DNA from 3 places in the Sodalis sp. RH16 genome. Region 2 is predicted to be linked to each of the others. Evidence: predicted binding sites of a transcription regulator. Region 2 holds the regulator's gene; each other region holds the start of a gene.
What was found. Region 2 encodes Fur, which represses iron uptake genes when iron is present. Its sites were predicted from a motif close to ATAATAATGAGAACNACTATCAA; they were not measured.
Positions count from the first base shown of each region.

Region 1: a site for Fur is predicted at 3,690-3,712, ahead of ACL2XJ_RS20340 (TonB-dependent receptor domain-containing protein). Genes of this name have one in related genera too.
Region 3: a site for Fur is predicted at 3,525-3,547, ahead of ACL2XJ_RS20275 (TonB-dependent siderophore receptor). Genes of this name have one in related genera too.

Region 1 is NZ_CP178737.1:4,438,764-4,444,989, forward strand. It holds gene ACL2XJ_RS20325 (heme/hemin ABC transporter substrate-binding protein) at 1-787, opposite strand, end outside; gene ACL2XJ_RS20330 (hemin-degrading factor) at 784-1,812, opposite strand; gene hutW (heme anaerobic degradation radical SAM methyltransferase ChuW/HutW) at 2,249-3,559, shown strand; gene ACL2XJ_RS20340 (TonB-dependent receptor domain-containing protein) at 3,947-6,226, shown strand, end outside.
Region 2 is NZ_CP178737.1:3,294,779-3,301,004, reverse strand. It holds gene pgm (phosphoglucomutase (alpha-D-glucose-1,6-bisphosphate-dependent)) at 1-118, opposite strand, end outside; gene seqA (replication initiation negative regulator SeqA) at 146-673, opposite strand; gene ACL2XJ_RS15200 (alpha/beta fold hydrolase) at 878-1,654, shown strand; gene ybfE (LexA regulated protein) at 1,790-2,089, shown strand; gene fldA (flavodoxin FldA) at 2,259-2,774, shown strand; gene fur (ferric iron uptake transcriptional regulator) at 3,105-3,581, shown strand; gene alsR (transcriptional repressor AlsR) at 4,111-4,998, shown strand; gene alsB (D-allose transporter substrate-binding protein) at 5,019-5,957, shown strand; gene alsA (D-allose ABC transporter ATP-binding protein AlsA) at 6,010-6,226, shown strand, end outside.
Region 3 is NZ_CP178737.1:4,422,809-4,429,034, reverse strand. It holds gene fhuB (Fe(3+)-hydroxamate ABC transporter permease FhuB) at 1-227, opposite strand, end outside; gene ACL2XJ_RS20280 (ABC transporter substrate-binding protein) at 224-1,177, opposite strand; gene ACL2XJ_RS20275 (TonB-dependent siderophore receptor) at 1,235-3,427, opposite strand; gene ACL2XJ_RS20270 (AraC family transcriptional regulator) at 3,797-4,615, shown strand; gene ACL2XJ_RS20265 (TetR/AcrR family transcriptional regulator) at 4,680-5,324, opposite strand; gene ACL2XJ_RS20260 (DUF3313 family protein) at 5,465-6,127, shown strand; gene ACL2XJ_RS20255 (AraC family transcriptional regulator) at 6,173-6,226, opposite strand, start outside.

The sequences.
Region 1 (6,226 bases), 1.1 Mb from region 2:
GCCGGGCGATGGCGGCCGGCGTTGACGGGCCGAAGCCCAGCAGCGCCATGTCATCCACCGCCAGCAGCCGATGTTGTTTACCGGCGGGGGTCATCGCCAGTCCGGGCAATCGCCAGAGCTGCGCCTCGCCGCCGAGGGCGTCGATGCCGTCGCGGCTTATGACCACCAGATCCGGCGCGCTGGCGATAACCCCTTCCTGGGACAGGGTTTGATAATGAACAAATCCCTGCATGGCGTTTTGCAGACCGGCGGCGTGAATGGCCGCATCGGCCGCGGTCTGTTGGCCGGCCGCCATGGCCGTCATCCCGCTGTGGCTGAGAATAAACAGCACTTTCACCGGCAGCGGCGACGCAGGAATGGCGGCCAGTTGCCCCTGCACCTGTTGTTGCAGCGCCTTGCCCTGCTCAGGACGGTTCAACGCATCGGCCACCACCGCAATCTTGTGGGCAATGGCCGAGGCAAAAGCGTCTCCCGGCACCGTGACCACTTTCACGCCGTTGTCCGCCAATTGTTCCAGCACCAGGGAGGGCTTGGCCTGCTCGCTCACCAGCACCAGCGTCGGCCGCATGGCCAGGATCCCTTCGGCGTTCAGCTGCCGCAAATAGCCGATATCGGGTAAAGTCTTCACCTTTTCCGGCTGCAGACTGGTGCTGTCCCGCGCCACGACTTCGTCGCCGGCGCCGAGATCAAACACGATTTCGGTGACATCGCCGCCGATGGTGACGATACGCGGCGCCGCCAGCAGGGAGCAGGGCAACGCCAGTAGGACCAGCAGCCAGCCTTTCATGCCGCCGCTCCCCGGGCGGTCAATAACCCGATTTGCGACCGCCACCGCGTTTGCTCCGGCTGTCCTTCGCTGCGCTGGCCGAAAAGCTGTGCTATCTGCGTGCCGTCGGCGGCAAACAGTTCCAGGCTGGTGACCACGCCGCCGCCGGTGGGTTTGCGGGTGACCCAGCTTTCCGCGATCCGGTCTTCCATCAGGTGCAGGGTAAACTCGGTGTTAAAGACGTTGATCCAGTTCTGCCAGGGGGTCACTTTCTCTATCACGCCGGTAAAGATCTGCACGCAGCCCCGGTTGCCGACAAAAATCATGATTTCGTTGCCGTCCTGCCGCGCCGCCTCAAGAATTTCCCTCAGCGCCTGGTTGTCCACCCGGCAGGCCAGATCTTCGGATACGGCGCGGAACGCCTGCTGGCGCGTCAGGTTATGCCGCTTGAGCAGGTTGAAAAACTGATGGACGTCGGTCATCTCCCGCCACTCCCGCTCCAGCTGCGGCGGGGCCTCGGCCTGTTCATTGGCGGCGGGCGGGGGAGCGAGGACCAGCGGCGGATTGTCCGCCGAGGAGAACCGGCCGATGCATCGATCCCAGTCCGCCATGCGGGTCTGCGCGGTGGCATAGACTTTCAGCACCGCGTCGCCGTGACCATCGTAAAACTGAATGCTTTGACGCTCACCCCGCGCCGTTTGCTCGTTGACAAAAAATGCGCTGGCCCACTGCGCGGGAAACAGTCGCAGATCCAACCCCCGCGGATTGAGCACCAGCCCGCCGTGCTCACCTATCCGCCAGTGCTGATAACGGCCAATCTGTTCATGTACCGCGTACTCATTACGGGTAATGGACTTGGTCTCATCCACGGCCTCCAGGGCCGCCAGCATCGCGGGCACATCAAGGCGAAGCCGTCTGGCTTCGGTACCGACGCGGGCATGGGTCAGCTCGGCCTCGCTGATATTCATCAAACGCGCCACATCGCGGGCGTATTTATGCGGATGCAGCGCTTTGAGTTGCAGATAGGTCTGATAGCGATGGTTCATGACAACGTCCTTTATTCATAGGGACCGTCGCAACGGACGGTAAATGGCTCAATGAATATCATTAACCGGCAGCCTCCGAGGGCAACGCCGACAGTAAAAAAAGGCAAATGTTATGGGAATGTTTCAAGATAATAATTTTAATGATAATGATTACAATTATCATTGTCAATCTCGGCCATCGTAAGAAATCAGTGGGGATATCGACAGGAGAGTGTCGTGATAACGCTAAAAAACCGTAACATGCGCTTTAGCTAAGCTCTTAGATTATCAGTCTATTCTTGTCATGGAGCGTGCAAGGCTCCGTCGCGGCGTGAAAAGTATCTCAGATCAATAAAGGGCATTTTAGCGCCCGGTTGAAGGAGAATCCTCTTGCAATCAGGGATATTAATAATAATGATTATCATTCAATTTCCATAAAATATGATCGGATAACAAGATGTCGATGGATTTAACCCCTTTCTTTGCCCGAGAAGGCCAACAGCCGTTCGATAACCGGGTGATGGCGATGCCCTGGCGCAATCAACGCCCGCTGGACGGCGACAGTATCAGCCAGGGATGGCGGCAATTACAGCAACGCACGCTGCCGGCGCGTAAGCGTCTGCTTTATATCCATATTCCGTTCTGTGCCACCCATTGCTCGTTTTGCGGGTTTTATCAAAATCCGTTGAAATCGGACAGTACCGCCGTCTATACCGAATGTTTACTGAGTGAACTGCAGCTGGAAGCGGACAGCCCGTTGCACCAGTCCGCACCCATCCACGGGGTCTATCTGGGGGGCGGTACGCCCACCGCGCTCACCGCCGCCGAGTTGAACAGGGTGATTCGCCGCATTCGCCACAGTCTGCCCCTGGCGCCGGATTGCGAAATTACCGTCGAAGGCCGTGTCCTCAATGTTGATGATGAACGCCTGGATGCCTGTCTGGATGCGGGCGTCAACCGATTCTCCATCGGCATCCAGACATTCGACACCCGCATCCGCCGCCGGATGGGGCGCATCTCCGATGGCGAGACGGCCATCGCGTTCCTTGAACGGCTGTGCCGGCGCGATCGGGCGGCGGTGGTGTGCGATCTTCTGTTCGGGCTGCCGGGGCAAACATTGTCGGGCTGGCGGGATGACCTGAAGATTATCAGTGAATTACCCTTGGATGGCGTGGATTTGTATGCCCTGAATGTATTGGCCGGCACGCCGCTGTATAAAGCGGTGGAAAATGGACGGACCACCCTGCCGGATGTGACGGAGCGATTGGCCTTTTACCGTGCCGGCGCCGATGTGCTGGCCGGGCAGGGGTGGCATCAGCTAAGCAACAGCCACTGGGCGAAGACCAGTCGTGAACGTAATTTGTACAACCTGCTGATCAAGCAGGGCGCGGATTACCTGGCGTTGGGCAGCGGCGCCGGCGGCAGCCTAGACGGACAGGCCTATATGCTGGAACGTAATCTGGAACGCTACTATCAGCGGGTTCGGCTAGGAGAAAAACCCATCGCCATGATGACGGCCCCCCATGCGCCTGAACCCTGGCAGCACCAGCTTCAGGGCGGCATCGAAACCGGCCGGGTGGCGCTATCCGCCTTGACCGACCACAGCGGTGCCTTGCGCCCGCTGCTGAGCCAGTGGCAGCGGGCGGGGCTTATCGTGGACGACTCTTCCTGTATGCGCCTGACGGTGGACGGCCGTTTTTGGGCCAATAATCTATTACAGGCATTGCGGCTGCTGATACCGCGGCTGGCAGCCGAAGCGGATCGGTAGGCCTCTGCCAGCGAGAGGGCACCAGCGCCGGATACATCACAAATGATGTCTGAATGTAACCATTGTTGTTTTATCGATAAGTAACGGCAAGAAAACGGTAAGCGTAAAAAAATCGTCTTTGAGATTGATATTGAAAATCATTATCATTACTATCTTTCATCTCAGACACGTCATTTATAAAATAGATCTTGCCGGCCATCACCGGACGTAGAGAAATATTGCCATTATCCTTTTAATAATTGTGGCAATAACAAAATAACCTTTATCTTGATAAGAGATTTTAATTTTTTTGGGAATGGTAATTTCAATACTGATAGCAATGGCTGAGCACCCTATAATCACTATAGATTGTGAGAGAATTATATGCTTCCGCCAAGTAAAAAAAGGATGCGCGTCAATTTCAATAAATTCTTTCTGACGAGCGTATTAACCGGTGCCATTGTAAGCGTATTATCAACGGAAAGTTATGCCGACAATAATGACGCCCTTATTCTTAATACACAGGACGCTACGGCCAAAGAGAACAATAAACCGGCCGCGCCGGAACAATCGGCTATTAAACAGCAAAACCAGGAAACGCTTACCGTCACCGCGCCGCGTATCAAAAATAAGGCCGGGTCCCAGACAACCCTGAGCGCCGCCGAGCTGCAAAAAAACGGCGGCACTGATTTCGGCACTATCATGCGCTATCAGCCGCTTATCAGCGCCACGGGTGCCAGCGGCGGATCCGGCGCCGGAAAAAGCGGCTTCGATCGCGGCGGTTACACCGGCTATAATATCCGCGGGCTTGAGAGCAACCGTGTCGGCATCGATGTGGACGGTATTCCGCAGCCGGATGCCACCAGCCGCGGTTACGTCGGTCGCGCAGGATTAAATACGTTCGGTATCGGCCGCGATTATATCGACCCCTATATGTATGGCAACGTGGATATTCAGTCCGGCGCGACCTCCATTGATAACCCCAATATTTATATTGGCGGGGCCGTCTCTTTTAACCCAAAGTCTGCTGATTATTATCTTTCCCCCACCCGGCAAACCTATTTTGGCTACCAGAGCGATTATGATTCTTCCAATCGCAGCTGGCATAACGGCATTACCGCCGCCGGCGGCGACGAAACGTTACGCGGGATCTTTGTTTACAGCCGCCGGGATGGTCAGCAGACCCGCAATAACAGCGGTACCGTGGATGCCTATCCGGCCAACTGGCATTCCGATGCCTTTATGACGTCCGGTATCTGGCAGCCCAACGATCAGCATAAACTGACCGGGACTTTCGATTATTATAATAAGACCAACCACACCCATTATGATGGCTGGAATTCAGCGGGAAGCGCCATTATCGGCACCACGGATCAGACCAGCCAGACCCGCCGCTACGGCGTCAGCCTGAAAGACGACTGGACGCCGTTTAACGACATTATCGACAGCATGTCTTCGAAGCTCTATTACCAGCATACTGAGGCCCATGACTGGACTTATATGCCTGAAAGCACCACCAGCATGGAAACGGTCTTATCCAATTACGATACGGATACCGTAGGTTTTAATAATGCGCTGGCCAAAACCCTGGGGCGCCATGACCTGAGCGCCGGGGTGAACGCCAGCCTGACAACCACGAAACGGCCCTTCACCCAGGTGCCCGCCCAGAGTGTTTATAACATCATTATGCAACCCCAGGCGGACAGCAAAACCACTGCGCTGGGGGCCTTTGCCCAAGATCAAATCAACTTTGATCTTGGCGGTAAGCATTTTGCCATTATTCCCGGCGTACGGGTGGCTCATCAGTCCACCAAACCGCAGAATCTTTCCAGCCTGGCCAGCGGCAGCACGGCCTTGGACGAGTCTGAACTGGCGTCGCTGTATGGCAAGAGTAATTCTGACACTCAGGTATTGCCGTCACTGGTTTTTCAATATGATCTTACGCCGCGCCTGATGACCTATTTGCAGTATAAACGAGGCGCACAGTTCCCGAATCCCAGCCAGCTGTACAGTTCCTGGAATCTGGGGTCGAGTTATGCCGGCACGTCACAATATGCCCTGATCGGGAATCCCGACCTGAAAACCGAAACCAGCAACAACCTGGAGTGGGGAGTAAAAGGAGAGGTGGCTGACGGGGTGACGATGCATACCTCCGTTTTCTACAATACCTATAAAAATTTCATCGCCTATAACCGCTACACCCGTTCCGGCAATCCGGAAGCCTTTACCAACGTTCCGTCGAATATCTACATCACCTATGAGGCTGAAAACCGTGATAAGGCATACATCTACGGTGGGGAAACCAGCGTCAAGGTCAATTTCGGCACCTGGTTCGAAGAGGTTAATGGTTTGAGCGCAACCCTGGCCTTTGGCTATAACGAAGGTAAATCCAAATCCAGTTATCTCGGCGATAAATATGTGGATATCGACAGCGTAGCGCCGATGAAGGCTATCGTCGGGGTAGCCTGGGATGATCCGGCGAAACGCTACGGTACCGCGCTGACCGCGACCTTTGTGCACGGTAAACGCGCTACCGATACCAACCGGGAAACCTACAGCAACAGCGGTACGGCCATCACCGATGCCACCACTGAATATATGAACGTGCCGGGCTATGGCCTGCTGGACTGGACCGGGTATTGGCAAGTGGCGAAGAACGTGAAGCTGAGCGGCGGCGTATACAATATT
Region 2 (6,226 bases):
CCGCATGGGCGGCATTACCTGGCTCGGGCCGCAAAACATAATATTGCGAGGTCAACTGCGCCACGTTAATCAAATCACTTTGCCGGGCGGGTTGTCCGGCACGGGGGCTATTAGCCATCGGTGCTTCTCCATTGGCTGTCGTTTATCAAATGGTGCCGCAAACTTTATCTGTCAGTTCCACCGGGAACTGCATAGCCAGCATAATGTGTTCTACCATACCCCGTTTACGATCGGTGTTGGTATTGGTAATAACCCAGTAGGGCGTTCCCGGCACCTGCTTAGGTTTAGTATGGCTGCCGTTTTGCAATAATGTGTGCTCATCGCCGGCAAAATAGGTCCGGGTACGGCCGCGCAGCACGTCCGCCGCTTCGGAGAAATCGGCGGGCGACAAGGAATAAAGGGTGGACAGCACCAGTATGAAACGCTCTACCGCCTTGTTTTGTTCAGCATAGACGTCCGAGAGCAATAATTCACGCATCGCCCTGACGCGATCCCGGGCCGGGGTCGAGGCTTCCGTTTTTGCCGGCGCGGCGGATGCCGGACGGACGGGCTCATTGGCCTGGGGAGAAAATTTCAGCATCCGGCGCAGGATGTCCGAGGCGCTTTCGCCGATATGCTGGGTGTGGCTGGCAATAAAACGGTAGAGGTCTTCGTCGAGTTCGATTGTTTTCATCTTTATCCGGGGGCTTTCTTCTCTTAAATCAATCAACAGGATTATACAAGCTAAACCGGCCCCGCGAACAGCGCTAGTATCCGGCTTTGGCATAAAGTCGGAATTTCCCCGACGGCGATGCGGGGATTGATACCCTTTTTTGCGGCGCAGGCGTCAATACCTCATGATACGCTAGTCGCCTTTGCTGTCGACACGAGGATCGGGATGAAATTACATTATCGTTTGCAACCGGCCCGGCAACCGGGAAACGCTTTGCCGGTGGTATTACTGCACGGCCTGTTCGGCAGTTTGGACAATCTGGGCGTACTGGCGCGCGCGCTGGGGGAAAATCATGCCACCCTGCAAATCGATCTGCGCAATCACGGCCTTTCGCCCCACGACGACGAGGCCGGTTATGGCGCCATGAGCGGGGATGTGGCGGCCTTGCTTGACGAATTGCAATTGGGGAAATGCATCATTATCGGCCACTCCATGGGGGGCAAGGTGGCTATGGCGCTGTCGGCGCTGATGCCGGATCGCATCGCCGCGCTGGTGGTGATTGATATCGCGCCGGTGGCCTATCCCACCCGTCATCACGACCCGGTATTCGCCGCCCTCAGACGGGTGGAGAAGGCGGGAGCGGCGCAGCGTAGCGAGGCGGCGCTGCTGATGGAACAGGATATCGACGATAAGGACACTATTCAGTTCTTATTGAAATCCTTTTCCCAGGGCGCGTGGCGATTCAATATCGATGCATTATGGGAAAACTATCCGGCGCTTATCGGCTGGAAGGAAATACCGCCCTGGGACGGGCCGGTATTATTTATCCGCGGCGGCCTCTCCCCCTATGTGAAGGAGGAGTACAGCGAAGCCATCCGGCGGCAGTTTCCACGGGCGCGGGCCCACGTGGTGGCCGGCGCGGGCCATTGGGTGCATGCCCAAAAGCCTGAAGCGACGCTGCGCGCCGTTGTGCGGTTTCTGGCGGATTCCCTGGGGAGCTAGCCGCGACCGGCCGGTTTACCCATCCGGCAGTGTTAATCATTGTCGTTTATCACCGGGGTGGGGTAATATGGCTTGCTATGTTTACCGGCAAGGACTTACCCGCCCGCTTTTGGATGCACAATCCCTTCACGACTTATGGCAAAAGAACAAACGGACCGCACCACCCTGGATTTGTTTATCGATGAAAAACGCCCGGGGCGCCCGAAAACCAACCCGCTTTCCCGTGATGAACAATTGCGAATCAATAAACGCAATCAATTGCGCCGGGACAAGGTGCGGGGTCTGCGCCGGGTTGAGTTAAAAATCAATGCGCAGGCGGTGGCTGCATTAAACGAGCTGGCTTTTCAGCACGCTCTCTCCCGCAGCGAGCTGATTGAACAAATCCTGCTGGCCGAATTGGAACGGCATCAGGATGCCGCCGGCAAGGAAGATTAAGGCCGGGCTCGCCGTCCGGGACCGGAAAAGACCGGCTTTTGCGATAAAACTCCGGTTGAACGAGTTTCTCCCGCTGTGAGGGTCTGCTATTATTGCACGATTATTTCCCGAAAAGCCGGTTGATCGTCTGGTAAACCATATCCTTAATATTTAAGAGGTTTTCAAATTCATGGCAAGCGTAGGCATTTTTTTTGGCAGTGACACCGGCAATACCGAAAATATTGCCAAAATGATTCAAAAGCAGCTGGGCGCCGATGTTGCCGAAGTGCATGACATTGCCAAAAGCAGCAAAGAGGACCTGGAACAATTCTCCACCCTGCTGCTGGGCATTCCCACCTGGTATTACGGCGAAGCGCAATGTGACTGGGACGACTTTTTCCCCACATTGGAAGACATTGATTTCACGGGAAAACAGGTAGCGCTGTTCGGCTGCGGCGATCAGGAAGACTACGCCGAATATTTTTGTGATGCCATGGGCACCATTCGCGATATCATCGAACCCCATGGCGCCACCATCGTGGGTCATTGGCCTACCGCCGGCTACCATTTTGAAGCATCGAAGGGTCTGGCGGACGATAAGCATTTTATCGGTTTGGCCATAGACGAAGATCGCCAGCCAGAGCTGACCAATGACCGCGTGGACGCCTGGGTAAAACAAATCAGCGCCGAACTCAAGCTCGGCTGAGCCGCCGCCGGGTTTCCCGGCTAAACCCGTGCCGTCCATAGCGTTGACGGCCGGTTGAAGCTGTTGATATATAATTCCTTTCAAATCGATAGATACAAGTTTTTAACTTTCATCCACAAAGCAGTACAATAGCCTGGCGGTTAGACCGATTTTAATGAAATGTGATAAAACTTGCCTCACCTTAAACAGACTATCATTGTAAAAAGGCCGCGGTTTTCATTTTACACAGGCAGTCCTATAATGAGACGGCGTTACATTTTTCAGGCCGACCATTGTTATAGGCTACATTAGCCTACAATCAAATTATCAAAGCAACAGGACTAAACCCGCATGACTGACAATAATATTGCATTGAAGAAGGCCGGCCTGAAAGTCACACTTCCCAGACTTAAAATTCTGGAAGTGCTGCAAGATCCGGAATGCCATCACGTCAGTGCGGAGGATCTCTATAAAAAACTGATCGATATGGGTGAGGAGATTGGTTTAGCCACCGTTTATCGCGTACTGAATCAGTTTGATGACGCCGGGATCGTCACCCGCCATAATTTCGAAGGCGGTAAATCCGTTTTTGAACTGACGCAGCAACATCATCACGACCACCTGATCTGCCTTGATTGCGGCAAGGTCATTGAATTTCGTGACGAGTTTATCGAAGCGCGCCAACGGGATATCGCTAAAAAACACAATATCAAACTCACTAATCACAGTTTATATCTTTATGGCCATTGTGAAGTCGGCAATTGCCGTGAGGATGAGACCCTGCACGATCATGATGTTGACGAAGCGGTGCACAGCCTTAAAGAGTAACCATAGCGACACCGGGCATCGTTCAAAGCTTGAAAACCACTGCTGAAACGGGTGGTTTTGGTTATTCCGCAAATTGCCGATGGCACCTGGACTGATGCCGCCCCGTTTCTTATCCCGCTGCCGTTGATTCTTTCACTCCATTCGCTCCTCAGCCCCTTCATGCCGGCCAGGCGGCCACAGCCCGTTGAGCCTGCGCCGTGGAATCGCATCAGCAAAAGAAACTTCACGAATTAAAATTTATTATAAATATTTAAAACAATCACACACCCATCAATTCTCATTCCTGCTGTTCAAATCCACAAGCGAAAAAGAATCTTCGCTAAAAATACATGTTACCTATTGTATTACAATAATATTTTATTCGTAAGGCTTCGGTGTCGTTTCCACGGCGCCATGAGCAATGTCCGGCATTACTTTTACAAAAAGCACCAACTTTATAAATTATTTTAAAACGTGAAGTATGCTGCATATTTGTTATGCATCCTATGTTGATATAGTGCCGTCAGCAATGATAATCAGAGAGCTGAAAATGACTGAATCGGAACTGAACGGCGCCATGCCCCGAGGTATCGGCATCGCTCCCTATCTTCGCATCAAGCAAGAAGGGATGACCGAAAATGAAAGCCGGATCGTGGAGTGGTTTTTAACGCCAGGCAATCTTAGCCATATTTCCGGCATTAAAGAGGTGGCGCAAAGCCTCGGCATGTCGGAAGCCATGATTGTCAAGGTGTCGAAAATTCTGGGCTTCAGCGGTTTTCGGCAGCTTCGCAGCGCGATTGTCGAATATTTTGATCATGCGGATCATGATATTACCGCCGAACTGTCGCCGGATGACAGTCCGGAGGATCTGGTGAATAAGGTGTTTAACCTCACGGTACGCACCATCGTTGAAGGACAGGCCATTGTCGATGCGCAGGAGATCCAGCAGGCCGCCCGCTGTTTTTTCAATGCCCGCCAGCGTGAACTCTATGGCGTCGGCGGCTCGAATTCAATTTGTACCGACGTTCAGCACAAATTCCTGAAAATCGGCCTGCGCTGCACCGCATTCCGCGATGCCCACCTGATGATGATGTCGGCATCCCTGTTACAGCCCGGCGATGCGGCGCTGGTGGTGTCCCATTCGGGCCGCACCACCGATCTCAAGCGGGTGGTGGAAATTGCCAAGGACAACGGGGCGAAAATTATTTGCATTACCCACAGCAGCAATTCAGCCATAGCGCGGCTGGCGGATTTCAACATCTGTTCACCGGCCCCGGAAACGCCGCTGCTGGGCAGGAATGCCTCGGCCCGTATTCTGCAATTGACCCTGCTGGATGCGTTTTTTGTTTCGGTAGCCAGGCAGGATATTGATTTAGCTAATAAAAATTTGGAAAAAACCAGTGCCATTACCCAGTACCTGAAGCGTGATTATAAATAATTCTCTCTTGGAGATAAAAAATGAATAAATTCATTAAATTTGTCGGCAGTGCGGCCTGCGGGTTGATGTTGTCCACCGTGGCGGCCCGGGCGGCAGCCGATTACGCCGTCGTATTGAAAACCCTGTCCAATCCCTATTGGGTGGAAATGAAACAAGGCGTTGAGCAAAAGGCAAAGGAGCTGGGTGTAACCGTCGATATTTTCGCATCACCCTCCGAGGGGGATTTTCAATCGCAATTACAGCTGTTCGAGGATTTGACCAATAAAAATTATAAAGGCATCGCCTTTGCGCCTTTATCTTCGGTAAACCTGGTTATCCCGGTGGCCAAGGCCTATCAGCAAGGCATTCACCTGGTGAATCTCGATGAAAAAATCGATATGGACAGCCTCACCAAAGCCAAAGGCAACGTGGAAGCCTTCATTACCACTGATAACGTTACCGTCGGCGCCAGCGCGGCCAAATACATTATTGGCAAACTGGGTAAAGACGGCGGCGACGTGGCCATTATTGAAGGCAAGGCCGGCAATGCTTCCGGTGAATCGCGCCGTGTCGGCGCCACCCAAGCGTTCAAAGCCGACAGCAATATCAAACTGGTCGCCAGCCAGCCGGCGGATTGGGATCGCATCAAGGCGCTGGATGTCGCCACCAATGTCCTGCAGCGTAATCCCAAGCTCAAGGCGTTTTACTGCGCTAACGATACCATGGCAATGGGGGTAGCCCAGGCGGTGGCCAATGCCGGACAAACCGGACATATCCTGGTGGTGGGCACCGACGGGGTGCCGGAAGCCCGTAAGATGGTTTCCGAGGGAATGATGACCGCAACCGTAGCGCAAAACCCGGCGGAAATCGGCGCCAACGGCCTCGCTATTTTGGTGGACTCGGTTAAATCCGGAAAGCTGATAGCATTGAATGCCCAGCCTAAAATTGTCACCGTGGATTCAATATTAGTGACGAAATAATCCCGACAAATAGCGATTAAATCTGCATAACATGCATACGCCGGAGAGTGATATGACCGCGCCATATATTAAAATGGAAGGGATCGCTAAAAGTTTCGGTCCCGTGCAGGCATTAAAATCCGTTGATTTTGAAATCTTCACCCATGAAATACATGCGTTATTGGGAGAAAATGGCGCCGGCAAATCAACCCTGATGAAAATTCTCTCCGGCATTTATGAACCGACGGCGGGTAAAATCACCATTGATAATATTGAATACAATAGACTGG
Region 3 (6,226 bases), 1.1 Mb from region 2:
CACAAGACGCTGATAGCCAGCCGCGGCAGCCAGCCGTCAAAAACCATGATATGTCTGATATCCTGCCCCGGCGTTGAAAGAAAGGTCTGCCACCAGCGCGAAACAGGTAGAATCAACGACAGGTTTTCCAGGCTGAGAACCGCGCCGGCGGCGAAGGCCAAAACCATCAGCAACAGCGGCCACGGCCTGGATATCCGGAGGGTACCGGCACGGAAAACGCCGCTCATTTCGCGGTTTCTCCCACGGCGCCCGGGCTGTTATCATTCCCCTGCGCTTTTAGCGCCGCCGCCAGCTCCCGGGCGAAACGGCCGGCGGAAGGCAGCATGCCGAATCCCCAAAACGGCGCCAGCCCATAAACCCGACGCTGTTTTACCGCCGGCAGCGCCTGCCAAAGCCGGTTGCCTTGCAAACCCGCCGCCACCGGCGCCGGCAACGGGGTGAAATAGACAATGGCTGCTTCCTGCCGCGCCGCCAAGGCCTCCAGTCCGGCGACGCCGATGCCCCAATAGTCCGTCGGGCCGCGCCAGGCGTTCTTGACGCCCAGCGCATCCATGACGTCCTGAAAAAGGCTGCGCTCGCCGTAAATGCCGATATGCAGAGCATCGAAAAATCGAATCAGATAAATGGGCTCCGACGCCAGGCGCCGCCGAGACGAATCCAGCTCGGCGCCGGCGCGGGCAAGGGTTTGGCGGGTCTGGGCAATCAGTTCGCCGGCCGCCGCTTCCCGCCGGCATAACCGTCCCAGTTCAAGGGTAATCCGCTGCGCATGGGACAATGGCGCGCCCTGGTCGGTATAAACCGCAAAGGCGCGCACCGGGCAGATGCGCTCCAGCATGGCCCGCTGCGCCTCCTGGCTTGAATTGATCAGGATGAAGTCCGGCGCGAGCTGTTGCAGCCACTCGAGGGAGGGCGCGAGGCGCAGCCCCACATCCGCTACTCCTGCGGGTATGGCGGGGATTACCACGTTATCGCGGTAGCCATCGATCTCAGCCACGCCCACCGGCGTTATGCCCAGCGCCAGCACCGTTTCCGCCAGGCCCCAGTCCAATACCGCCAGCCGGGGCGCCGGCGACGTGACGTCGCCCGCCGCCTGCATCCCGCTCCAGGCCCGCCGTGGAATGGCCGGCAGCGTCAGCAGCCACAGGGCCAGCGTCTTGATGAATCCGCGCCGCAGCATGGTCTCAGCCCGCCGACGGCTGAAGGCGGCGCGCGCCGCCGCGGGGGAGCATCGCCCTTACCACCGGTAGCGGGCCGTGGCCAGCACTTCCGCGCCGTCGCCGTAGGTACAGGTATTGGCGCTATAGCAGGAGGCGACGTAATGGCGGTCGAACAGATTCATGGCGTTCAGCGATAACAGCCAGTGTTGTCCCGTGTCATAGTGCACGCCTGCGTCGAACAGGGTCACCGAGGGCACGCGGATGGTGTTCGAGGTGTCATAGCTCGCGCTGAGGTAGCGCACCCCGGCGCTGGTGCCGAAGCCCTGCAGAATACCGTTATGGAAGCTGTAATCCAGCCAGGTGGATACCGTATTGCGCGGCATGCCCCATATTCGTTTCCCGGCCAGCGGCGTGCTATCGCCGTCGAGGGTGGTGGCAGAATCGTTGGAGTCGACCGTCACGGCATGAAGATAGGTGTAAGACGCTATCAGCTGCAGGTTGTCGGTGAGTCGGGCATGTTCCTCCAGCTCCAGTCCTTTGGATCTCACCTTGCCGGCCTGGGTGGAAAAACCCGTATGTTCGGCGTCGGCGGTCAGGACATTTTCCTCGGTAAGATCAAAAAGCGAAGCCGTGGTAAAACTCTCGGAGCCCGCCGGCTGGTATTTGACCCCCACTTCATACTGATTGGCGGTGGTGGGTTTCGCCATACCGCCGCCATAAAGCTCGCCCACCTGAGGAGTAAAGGACTTGGCGAAACTGGCATAAGGCGCAATACCGTTGTCAAACAGGTAAACCAGCCCGGTGCGCCAGGTGAAGGCACGGGAAGACTGCGCGGTGGAGGAAGCGGTGACGGGATTGACATCGTCGGCGTCCGCCCAATCTTCACGCACGCCCAACAGGTAGCGCCAGTTGCCGAAGCTCATCTGATCCTGGCTATAGGCCCCGAGCTGTTTTTGCCGGATAAAATCGTCCGATGACGTGGCCGGGGCGGCGATATCGCCATAATCCGGCGAGAAGACATTCAGCGTCGGCGCGGCCCCCAGCCCTACGGTTTCCCGGTATAAAATGCGCTGGAAATCCACGCCGGTAAGCAGGGTATGGGATACCGGACCGGTATCGAAATCCGCCAATACCTGATTGTCGATGGTGAAAACCTTGGCATGCTCATCATTGAAAAACGCATAGCGATTCACCGTATCGTCGGATCCCGCCGCAAAGCCGTTGCTGAATACGTTATCCAAATCATCTTTGACATAGCTGTAGTGGGTATTCTGCCGCAGGATGAAAACATTATTCAGGCGGTGTTCAAATTCGTAGCCTACCGAATATTGCGTTCTGGAGTGATTATCGAAGCCCGGCGCGCCCATATTGGTATGGGGTGATATCTTGCCGTCGGCGGCGTTGAACAGACTGCCCGCCGCCGGGACGAAATTATAATAGCCGACGTCGGGATCGCGCTGGTATTTGGCCAGTATCGTCAGAGACGTATCGTCATTGGGCCGCCAGGTCACGGCGGGGGCGATATACAGCCGTTTCTGCCGGGTATCCTTCACCTGGGTATCGCTGTCCAGTCCCGTGCCGGTAAGCCGATAAAGCAGCCTGCCGTCATCGGTGAGTTTTCCCCCCAGATCAAAACCGGCCTGGTAGCGATTGTGGCTGCCGATGGTGGTAAAAACCTCATGTACCGGCGTCGCGGTGGGACGCTTGCTCACCAGATTCGCCACGCCGCCGGGATTCACCTGTCCGTAAAGAACGGAAGCCGGTCCGTGCAGGATTTCGATACGTTCCAGCCCGTAGGGATCAAAATTGGCAATGGCATAGCCGAAACTGGTGTCGCTGGGCATTCTCGAACCGTCGAGGAATTGTTCCAGATAAAAGCCCCGGCTAAACAGGTAAGGCGCGCCGGCGGTGGAATCCCCGCGGATTTCGGATCGCACCCCCGCGGTATAACGCAGCGCCTGGGCGACGGTCTGGGCGTTTTGCGCCGTCATCTGTTCCTTGTTCACCACCGAGACGGATTGCGGGATTTCAAGGAGGGGAGTATCGGTCTTGGTGGCGCCCGTCGCCGATTTCGCCACCGGTATTGACGTACCGTCAGGTTTACCGGTCACGACCATCACGCTGGCTGTATTGCCCTCGCCGCCGGTCTGCTCGGCGCCGAATGCCGGTGCGCCGGCCAGCGCCAGGGCCAGTGCGCTTAATTTAAATCCTACCGTCCATTGCCGCCGGGGCCGGAACCCCCCGGATTGCCTTGATGTTAACTTACTCATGCCTTCAACCCTGCCTGATTCCTGCCTGTTTAAGAAAAGAATGCTCACTGGCGTACAGACTCTGCGGCCCGTTGTCACAGCCTAGACTTGAAGGCGAATGATAATGATTTTTCTTCTTATTGAAAGGTGAAGGTTGTCCGTTGTAAGGTGTGTTCCGGCGCCACCCTTTTTTCAGGACGAAAGTTGTCCTAAAACCTGCGCCGCCGGACAAAAATTTCAGGCATTATTCAGCGGATTATTCCAGGAGCGCTCTTGAAGGGGCTTTCCGGCGCCGGGGCGGCGGTGTGAAACAACACCGCCGCCGGCCGGTACCAAAGAGGATGTGATGAATCAGCAGCACAATACCGTTAAGGATAAATATCCCCGATCATGAAGAACAACGCGAGCCTTGCAGAGGCGGGGTTACCCGCTGTTCGCCCGTCCGTCCCCGCGGCCTCCGCCGGGGAGTGCGTTTCGTTTATATCCTATCGCTACGCGCATTTGCAATCCGAAGTATGGCATTCCCATAAAACGGCCCAGCTCACCTACGCCAGCCGGGGCTCGATCAAAATTCACACCGCCACCGGCATATGGACGCTGCCGCCCTATCGGGGGCTGTGGATCCCCTCGGAATTGCCGCACCAGATCCATGCGCTGGGCGATGCCGTAACCCACAACCTCTATTTACCGGAAAATCCCGGCCACAAGCAGGTGGAGGATTATTGCGTCATTCTCATCTCGAAGATGGTGCACTACCTCATTGAGGCGCTGACGCCCCCCGACGAACCGGGGGAAATCAATTATCAGCGCCACCGGCTGATGCTGCCGCTGCTGTTTCATGAACTCAGCGCCGCCGCGCCGGCCACGGCGGGTTTCCTCCCCTTTCCCCGCGAGCGCCGTTTGTGCGCCGTTACCCGGATATTAACGGCGGACCTGGGTAACGAGGATACGTTGGACCAGCTAAGCGCCGGGGTCGGCGCCACGCCGCGCACGCTGTCCCGGCTGTTTCGCCATGATACCGGCCTGACGTTTTCCCAATGGCGGCAACAGCTCAAAATCATGGAGTCCATCAGTTTGATGGCGCAGGGCCGCACCATCGAGGAGATAGCCCAGCGGCTGGGCTATTTCAACGGCAGCGCCTTTATCGCCATGTTCAGGCGAACCCTAGGGGAAACGCCGCAAAGGTATTTCAACACCTTTGAGGAATAATCGCGGCATCGCCATGATGCCGGTTATTCTCCTTAACACGCCAGCGGCTGATTATCGCTCTGGGTTATTTCAGGTTTGCCGGCGCCGGGCGCGCCGGCGGTGCTGCGCCATACAGAAATAGATTCACCGCGCAGCGGGTCATCTCATGGATTCTGGCAAGGCTGACCGGCTGGGACTGACGCTGATAGATGCGGACTTCGGTCTCGGCGGTCAACAGCGCCAGAAACTGCAATGCCCGGATATAGGGATCGCCCACCCGCAGCTCCTCACGATCCATGGCGCCGGCCAGCAATGCCGATAATTTTTCAATGCTTGCCCTGGGACCGGACTCATAAAACAGCGTCCCGATATCGGAATGCCCGGCCTCTCCCACGACCATGCGATAAACGGATAACGCACTGTTGTCGTTTACCAATACCTTCAACATCCGCTTTCCGAAACGCATCAGTTTGTCTTCCAGCGTTTCCGTCTTATCGTCGTAAGCCGTCAACTCTTCCGCTGCCTCGGTCAGGTGCTGAGTGGCATAGGCATGGATAACGGCGGTGAACAGCTCCTCTTTGGACGAAAAATAGCTGTACAGGGTGGCTTTGGAGCCGCCCAGGCGTTTGGACAATTCATTCATCGACGCGCGTTCATAGCCCATTTCCTGAAAGAGCCGGGCGGCAGCCTCAACAATGGCCTCGCGGCGGGCCTGCGTTCGAACCTTCATGGTTTCTCCTGCGACATAAATAAACTCAAGTGTACATTTTCTTGACAAACAAATCATATCAATGCAAAACTAAACCGTACAGTTTGGTTCATTAATAAAAAATAGCCATCATTGTCTTCTTTCATAATAGGGCCGTTCAAATGCAAACAACCTTCAGGAAATCTCGACCCGCGCTTCTTATTCTGTGCATCGCCTTGGCGGCGTGTTCATCAACGCCCCCCGCCCGCTATCAAAATCTTGACTCATCTTCCCGGTTAAGACCCAACACCGATGAAGCATCGTATCGCATTCCCTACCGTTACGCGGAGCCGGTTGACTGGAAAAAATACACCAGCATCATTATTGAACCCGTTGCCCTCTATCAGGGTCCGGACAACCAGTTTGGCGATATGGACCCGTCAGACCGGCAAGCGCTGGTCCACTACATGCAAAATCAGTTCAGTGAAAAACTGCGGGCCCGTTTCAGGGAAGTCACCATCCCCTCTTTGGATACTCTGCGGGTAAAACTGACGCTCACCGGCGCCAAGACCACCACGCCGGTGATCGGTACCTTTACCAAGTTCGATTTGGCCGGCGGCCCCTATAACATCGTTCAGTCCATTCGCGGCAAGGAGGGGTTGATGAACGGCTCCGTGAACTACGCCGTGGAAATTTCGGATGCTTCAACCCGCCGCCTGCTTAACGCCTATGTCGCCAAACAGTATCCCAATGCCCTCAACGTCGGCGCCAGCGTCGGTTCGCTGAGCGCCGCGAAGGTGGGCATTGACAAGGGCGCGGATGAACTGGCGGACATGCTCAAATAAAACCGGAAGTTAACCCGCTGCCGCCCTGTTCCGGTCGGCCTGCATTCATCCGCTTTTCTCCTTGAGCCAGATTCTTTTCGTTTTGGCGGAATCGATGGT